DNA from 2 places in the Streptomyces rectiverticillatus genome. Region 1 is predicted to be linked to the other one. Evidence: riboswitches for the same ligand, from Rfam matches in the RefSeq annotation. Region 1 holds a riboswitch; the other holds the start of a gene.
The links. Region 1 has a riboswitch for thiamine pyrophosphate ahead of thiO (glycine oxidase ThiO). Riboswitches for the same ligand answer to the same signal wherever they lie in the genome.
Positions count from the first base shown of each region.

Region 1 (3,396 bases):
GGCCCGCGCCCCGACGCCGACGACCACGGCGCCGGCCGTCAGCCGGGTGCCGTCGGCCAGCACGACCGCGTCGTGCTCCACGGCGGTCACCCGCGCGCCGAGCATCAGCCGGGCGCCGCTCTCGGCGTACCAGGGGGCCATCCGGGCGGCGACCTCGGCGGGCATGGCGCCGGCGAGGACGCGGTCCGCGGCCTCGACCACGGTCACCTCGCAGCCCGCCTCGCGGGCCGCCGTCGCGACCTCGGCGCCGATCCAGCCCGCGCCGACGGCCACGACGTCGTGCTGCGCGGCCAGGACCGGGCGCAGCCGCACGGCGTCGTCGAGGGTGCGCAGCAGGTGGACGTTGGGCAGGTCCTCGCTGCCGGGCAGCCGGACGGGCTCGGCGCCGGTGGCGATGACCAGGACGTCGTAGGGGACCGGACCGGAGGCGGTGTCCACCAGGTGCTCGGCCGGGCGCAGACCGGTGGCCTCCCGCCCGAGCTGCAGGTCTATCCCGAGCAGGGCGAAGTCCACCTCGAACGCGGAGCCGTCGGCCTTGCCCAGCAGGACGGCCTTGGAGAGCGGGGGCCTGTCGTACGGGGGGTGCGGCTCGGCGCCCAGCACGGTGACGGTGCCGGCCCAGCCGAGCTCGCGCAGGGCGACCGCGGTCTGCACGCCGGCCATTCCGGCACCCACGATGACGACGCGCCGCTCACGGGCGGTATGTGGTTCTTCCCGGTGCTCGCTCACCCGATCACTGTAGGACGACGGCCGCGCCCGGGGCCCTCCGGGCGGGTCTTGACCGGGCCGGGCACGGTTCGGCACCGCCGGGCCGCCGCGTCGTGGAATCGCCGTCGCGGCGGAAGAAAGCGCGAGAGCCCTCCGAACGGTCACTCGAAGACGGCCGCAAGGCCGGCTCGGCACCGCCGGGCCGCCGCGTCGTGGCTGATCGCCGTCGCGGCGGAAGAAAGCGGCCCGCCGCAGCAGCGAGAAGCCACCGAGGCGGCGGCCGACGGGCCCTCGCCCCGCCGTCGCGGTGCGTACTAGGGTGGCCGGTGCAAGCACTCGCGGGAGCCCGGACGACCGGGCTGAGAGGGAGGCTGGACGGCCTCCGACCGTACGAACCTGATCCGGGTCATGCCGGCGAAGGGAGGGGCTGGACACCTCATGGCCGCGTCGACGACCACACCGGGCGCACCGACCGCGCCGACCGTTCCCGCCTGCGACGTCCTCGTCGTGGGCGGCGGGCTCATCGGGCTCGTCACCGCCTGGCGCGCCGCACAGCGCGGGCTGCGGACCGCCGTCGCCGACCCCGCTCCGGGCGGCGGCGCGGCGCGCGTGGCCGCCGGGATGCTGGCGGCGGTGACCGAGCTGCACTACGGCGAGGAGGCTCTGCTCGCCCTCAACCTGGCCTCCGCGCGCCGCTATCCGGACTTCACGGCGGAGCTGGAGGAGGCCAGCGGCGTCGCCACCGGCTACCGGGCGTGCGGCACGCTGGCCGTCGCCCTCGACGCCGACGACCGCGAGCACCTGCGCGAACTGCACGCCTTGCAGCAGCGCTCCGGCCTGGACTCGCAGTGGCTCACGGGCCGCGAGTGCCGCCGCCTGGAGCCGATGCTCGCGCCCGGCGTACGCGGGGGGCTGCGGGTGGACGGGGACCACCAGACCGATCCCCGCAGGCTCGCGCGGGCGCTGCTCACGGCCTGCGAGCGGGCCGGGGTCGCCTTCCACCGCGCCGAGGCCGCCCGGCTGCTGCTCGCGGGGGACCGCGCCACGGGCGCCGAGCTCGCGGACGGCCGCCGCGTCGCCGCGGGGCAGGTGGTGCTCGCCGCGGGCAGCCGCAGCGGGACGCTCGCGGGCGTCCCCGCCGGCGTCCTGCCGCCCGTGCGCCCCGTCAAGGGCCAGGTGCTGCGGCTGCGCGTCCCGGACGCGTACGCGCCCTTCCTCTCCCGCACCGTGCGGGCGGTCGTGCGCGGCGGGCCGGTGTACCTGGTGCCGCGCGAGAACGGCGAGCTCGTCCTCGGCGCGACCACCGAGGAGCTCGGCTGGGACACCACGGTCACCGCCGGCGGCGTCTACGAGCTGCTGCGCGACGCCCACGAGCTGGTGCCCGGCATCACGGAACTGCCCCTGGTGGAGACCTCCGCCGGGCTGCGCCCCGGCTCCCCCGACAACGCCCCCCTGCTCGGCCCGACCGCCCTGCCCGGGCTGCACGCCGCCACCGGCCACCACCGCAACGGCGTCCTCCTCGCCCCGCTGACCGGCGACGTCATGGCCGAGGTGCTGACCACCGGGCGCCTCCCCGAGGAGGCCCGCCCCTTCACCCCCCGACGCTTCTCGAACGCGCTGCAGGAGCTGCCCGTATGAACCCCAGCGACCCCACCGACAACCCCGAGGCCCACATGGGCATCAGCGTCAACGGCGAGCACCGCGAGGTGCCCCACGGCCTGACCCTCGGCGGTCTCGTGGCGAGCATGACCACCGCGCCCGGCGGCGTGGCCGCCGCCGTCAACGAGGCCGTCGTGCCGCGCGGCCGGTGGGCCGCCACACGGCTCGGCGCGGGCGACCGCGTCGAGGTCCTCACCGCAGTGCAGGGGGGCTGATCAGCGCTGATGGCGGACGATCTGCTCACCATCGCCGACACCACCTTCGGCTCCCGGCTGATCATGGGCACCGGCGGGGCGCCCAGCCTCGACGTCATGGAGCGCGCGCTGCTCGCCTCCGGCACCGAGCTGACCACGGTCGCGATGCGCCGCCTGGACGCGAGCGTCCGGGGCTCCGTGCTGTCCGTGCTGGAGCGGCACTCCATCCGGGTGCTGCCGAACACGGCCGGCTGCTACACCGCCGGTGAGGCCGTCCTGACCGCCCGGCTGGCCCGGGAGGCGCTCGGCACGCACTGGGTCAAGCTCGAAGTGATCGCCGACGAGCGCACGCTGCTGCCCGACCCGATCGAGCTGCTCGACGCCGCGGAGATCCTCGTGGACGACGGCTTCACCGTGCTGCCGTACACCAATGACGACCCGGTCCTCGCCCGCAAGCTGGAGGACGTCGGCTGCGCGGCGATCATGCCGCTGGGCTCGCCCATCGGCTCCGGCCTCGGCATCCGCAACCCGCACAACTTCCAGCTGATCACCGAGCGGGCCGGGGTCCCCGTGATCCTCGACGCGGGCGCCGGCACGGCCTCCGACGCGGCGCTCGCCATGGAGCTGGGCTGCGCCGCGGTGATGCTCGCCTCCGCGGTGACCCGCGCCCAGGAGCCGGTGCTGATGGCGGAGGCGATGCGGCACGCCGTGGAGGCGGGGCGGCTGGCGTACCGGGCGGGCCGGATACCGCGGCGGCACTTCGCCGAGGCGTCCTCTCCTGCGGAGGGCTTGGCACGTCTCGATCCGGAGCGGCCCGAGTTCGCTCAGTAGCAGG
Region 1 is NZ_CP040752.1:2,055,346-2,058,741, forward strand. It holds gene FGW37_RS08730 (NAD(P)/FAD-dependent oxidoreductase) at 1-729, opposite strand, end outside; TPP riboswitch at 1,037-1,148, shown strand; gene thiO (glycine oxidase ThiO) at 1,147-2,346, shown strand; gene thiS (sulfur carrier protein ThiS) at 2,382-2,582, shown strand; gene FGW37_RS08745 (thiazole synthase) at 2,592-3,392, shown strand.

Region 2 (3,396 bases), 3.3 Mb from region 1:
TTCGTGGCCCTCATGCTCGCCGCCGGGGACGGCGCGTGGCGGGTGCTCACCTTCCTGATCCTGACCGTGGTCAGCGACACGGGTGCGTACGCGGTGGGCTGGAAGTTCGGCAAGCGCAAGCTGGCGCCGCGCATCAGCCCCGGCAAGACGCGCGAGGGGCTGCTCGGGGCGATCGCCTTCGCGATGGTCGCCGGCGCCCTGTGCATGCAGTTCCTGATCGACGGCGGTGTGTGGTGGGAGGGGCTGCTCCTCGGCCTCGCCGTCGCCGTCAGCGCCACGCTGGGAGACCTCGGCGAGTCCATGATCAAGAGGGATCTCGGGATCAAGGACATGGGCGCCCTGCTGCCGGGGCACGGCGGCATCATGGACCGGCTGGACTCGCTCCTGCCGACCGCGCCGGTGGTGTGGCTCCTCATGGTCGTCTTCGTCGGCTCCTGAGCGGGGCCGGGTACTCTGGAAGGGCTCGCCGCTGTGCGGCGGGCCCTTTTCCGGCCCCGCGCCTGCGGGGGTGCCCCTGTGAGATCTCCGGGTTCCGGCTCGTCCTGCCGCTGGCTCCGCGATTGCGGAGGTCATCCGCCGTCGTCAATGAGGTGTTTTTGCTCATGGCCCCCGCGCCTGGAGAACTGACGTTCGTCGCCCCCCGTGGGGCGAAGCTGCCCCCGCGGCACCTTGCCGACCTTTCGCCCGCCGAGCGCCGCGAGGCGGTCTCCGCGATCGGTGAGAAGCCGTTCCGGGCCAAGCAGCTCTCACAGCACTACTTCGCCCGGTACGCGCACGATCCCGCCGCGTGGACCGACATCCCGGCGGCGGCGCGCGAGAAGCTCGCCGCCGAGCTGCTGCCGGAGCTCATGAGCGTCGTGCGTCACATCTCGTGCGACGACGACACCACCCGCAAGACCCTCTGGCGGCTGCACGACGGCAAGCTGGTGGAGTCCGTGCTGATGCGCTACCCCGACCGGGTCACCATGTGCATCAGCTCGCAGGCCGGCTGCGGCATGAACTGCCCGTTCTGCGCCACCGGCCAGGCCGGTCTGGACCGGAACCTGTCGACGGCCGAGATCGTCCACCAGATCGTGGACGGCATGCGGGCGCTGCGCGACGGAGACGTCCCCGGCGGCCCCGCGCGGCTGTCCAACATCGTCTTCATGGGCATGGGCGAGCCGCTGGCCAACTACAAGCGGGTCGTCGGCGCCATCCGCCGCCTCACGGACCCCGAGCCGGACGGCCTGGGGCTCTCCCAGCGCGGCATCACGGTCTCCACGGTGGGCCTGGTCCCGGCGATGCTGCGCTTCGCCGACGAGGGCTTCAAGTGCCGTCTGGCCGTCTCCCTGCATGCACCGGACGACGAGCTGCGCGACACCCTGGTGCCGGTCAATACGCGCTGGAAGGTCCGCGAGGTCCTCGACGCGGCGTGGGAGTACGCGGAGAAGTCCGGCCGCCGGGTCTCCATCGAGTACGCCCTGATCCGCGACATCAACGACCAGGCATGGCGCGGCGACCTCCTGGGCCGGCTCCTCAAGGGCAAGCGCGTGCACGTCAACCTGATTCCGCTCAACCCCACGCCGGGGTCGAAGTGGACGGCCTCGCGCCCCGAGGACGAGCGGGCCTTCGTCGCGGCGATCGCCTCGCACGGGGTGCCGGTCACCGTCCGCGACACCCGCGGCCAGGAGATCGACGGCGCCTGCGGGCAGCTGGCAGCGGCCGAGCGCTGAGCCAAGGCCGCAGGTCAGACACCGATCCATGGGGAGGGCACTGATACGGTGCCCTCGCACAAATGAACAATCCGACAGGGGAGCGCCCACGGGGCGCTGAGAGTGCGGCACCGCCCGCAGACCCTCGGACCTGATCCGGGTCATACCGGCGTAGGGAGTCAGCTCGATCATGAACACCAACCTGCGGCGTGCCGCCGGCGCAGTCGCCGTCGGCGTACTCGCCCTTCCGGCTCTGGCCGCGTGCGGCGGCTCGGACGGCTCCGGGGGCTCCGGCACGTCCGAAGGCAAGGACAAGACCGTCACCCTGGTCTCGCACAACTCCTTCGCGGCGTCCGAAGAGGTGCTCAAGCAGTTCACCCGGCAGACCGGGTACAAGGTGAAGGTCCTCAAGGGCGGCGACGCCGGCCAGGCCGTCAACCAGGCCATCCTGTCCAAGAGCCACCCGCAGGGCGACGTCTTCTTCGGCGTCGACAACACCCTGCTCTCCCGTGCGCTCGACAACGGTATCTTCGCGCCGTACGAGGCCAAGGGCCTGGACCGCGTCCCGAGGAAGCTCCAGGCCGACTCCGGCGAGCACCGGGTCACGCCCATCGACACCGGCGACATCTGCGTCAACTACGACCGCGCGTACTTCGCCGGCCGCAAGCTGGCCCCGCCGACGTCCCTCGACGACCTGGTCAAGCCCGAGTACAAGAACCTGCTCGTCACCGAGAACGTCGCCACGTCCTCCCCGGGCCTCGCCTTCCAGCTCGCCACGGTCGCCAAGTACGGCGACGACGGGTGGCAGGACTACTGGAAGAAGCTCAAGGACAACGGCGTCGAGGTCGTCGACGGCTGGGAGCAGGCCTACAACGAGCGCTTCTCCGGCTCCGCGGGCGGCAAGAAGGCCAAGGGCGACAAGCCCCTCGTGGTCTCCTACGCCTCCAGCCCGCCTGCCGAGGTCCTGGGCATGAAGCCGCAGCCCGCGGAGGGCCCGACCGGCGTCGCCACGGGCACCTGCTTCCAGCAGACGGAGTTCGCGGGGCTGCTGAAGGGCGCGAAGAACACAGAGGGCGGCAAGGCCCTGATCGACTTCCTGCTGAGCCGTACGTTCCAGGAGGACATGCCGCTGCAGATGTTCGTCAAGCCCGCCAACCAGGACGCCAAGCTGCCCGAGGTGTTCACCAAGTACGGCGCGCAGGTGAACGAGCCCGGCACCATGGCCCCTGAGAAGATCGCCAAGAACCGCGACCAGTGGGTCAAGGCATGGTCCTCGCTCGTCCTGAAGTAGGGCCCGAGGCCCCTGCACGGGGCACCGCACGAGGCCCCGGCGGGGCCGGGCGGCGGACGGCGGTGCGGCTCGGCCTCATGGCCCTGCCGCTCGCCTTCTTCGCGGTCTTCTTCGCCTACCCCGTCGCCTCGATCGTCTCCCGGGGGCTGAAGGACGGCGGGCAGTGGCAGCTCGGCCGCATCGGCGAGGTCGTGACCGACCCGGCGATCGGCCGCGTGCTGTGGTTCACCACCTGGCAGGCGGCCGCCTCCACCGCCCTGACGCTCGCCCTCGCCCTGCCCGGGGCGTACGCCTTCGCGCGGTTCGACTTCCCCGGCAAGCGCACGCTGCGCGCCGTGGTGACCGTGCCGTTCGTCCTGCCGACCGTCGTCGCCGGCTCGGCCTTCCTGGCGCTGCTCGGGCGCGGGGGGCTGC
Region 2 is NZ_CP040752.1:5,342,801-5,346,196, forward strand. It holds gene FGW37_RS23530 (phosphatidate cytidylyltransferase) at 1-438, shown strand, start outside; gene rlmN (dual-specificity RNA methyltransferase RlmN) at 603-1,712, shown strand; TPP riboswitch at 1,779-1,886, shown strand; gene FGW37_RS23540 (thiamine ABC transporter substrate-binding protein) at 1,882-2,982, shown strand; gene FGW37_RS23545 (ABC transporter permease) at 2,958-3,396, shown strand, end outside.
Region 2: linked by a shared signal. The riboswitch ahead of FGW37_RS23540 (thiamine ABC transporter substrate-binding protein) and the one ahead of thiO (glycine oxidase ThiO) in region 1 are both predicted to bind thiamine pyrophosphate.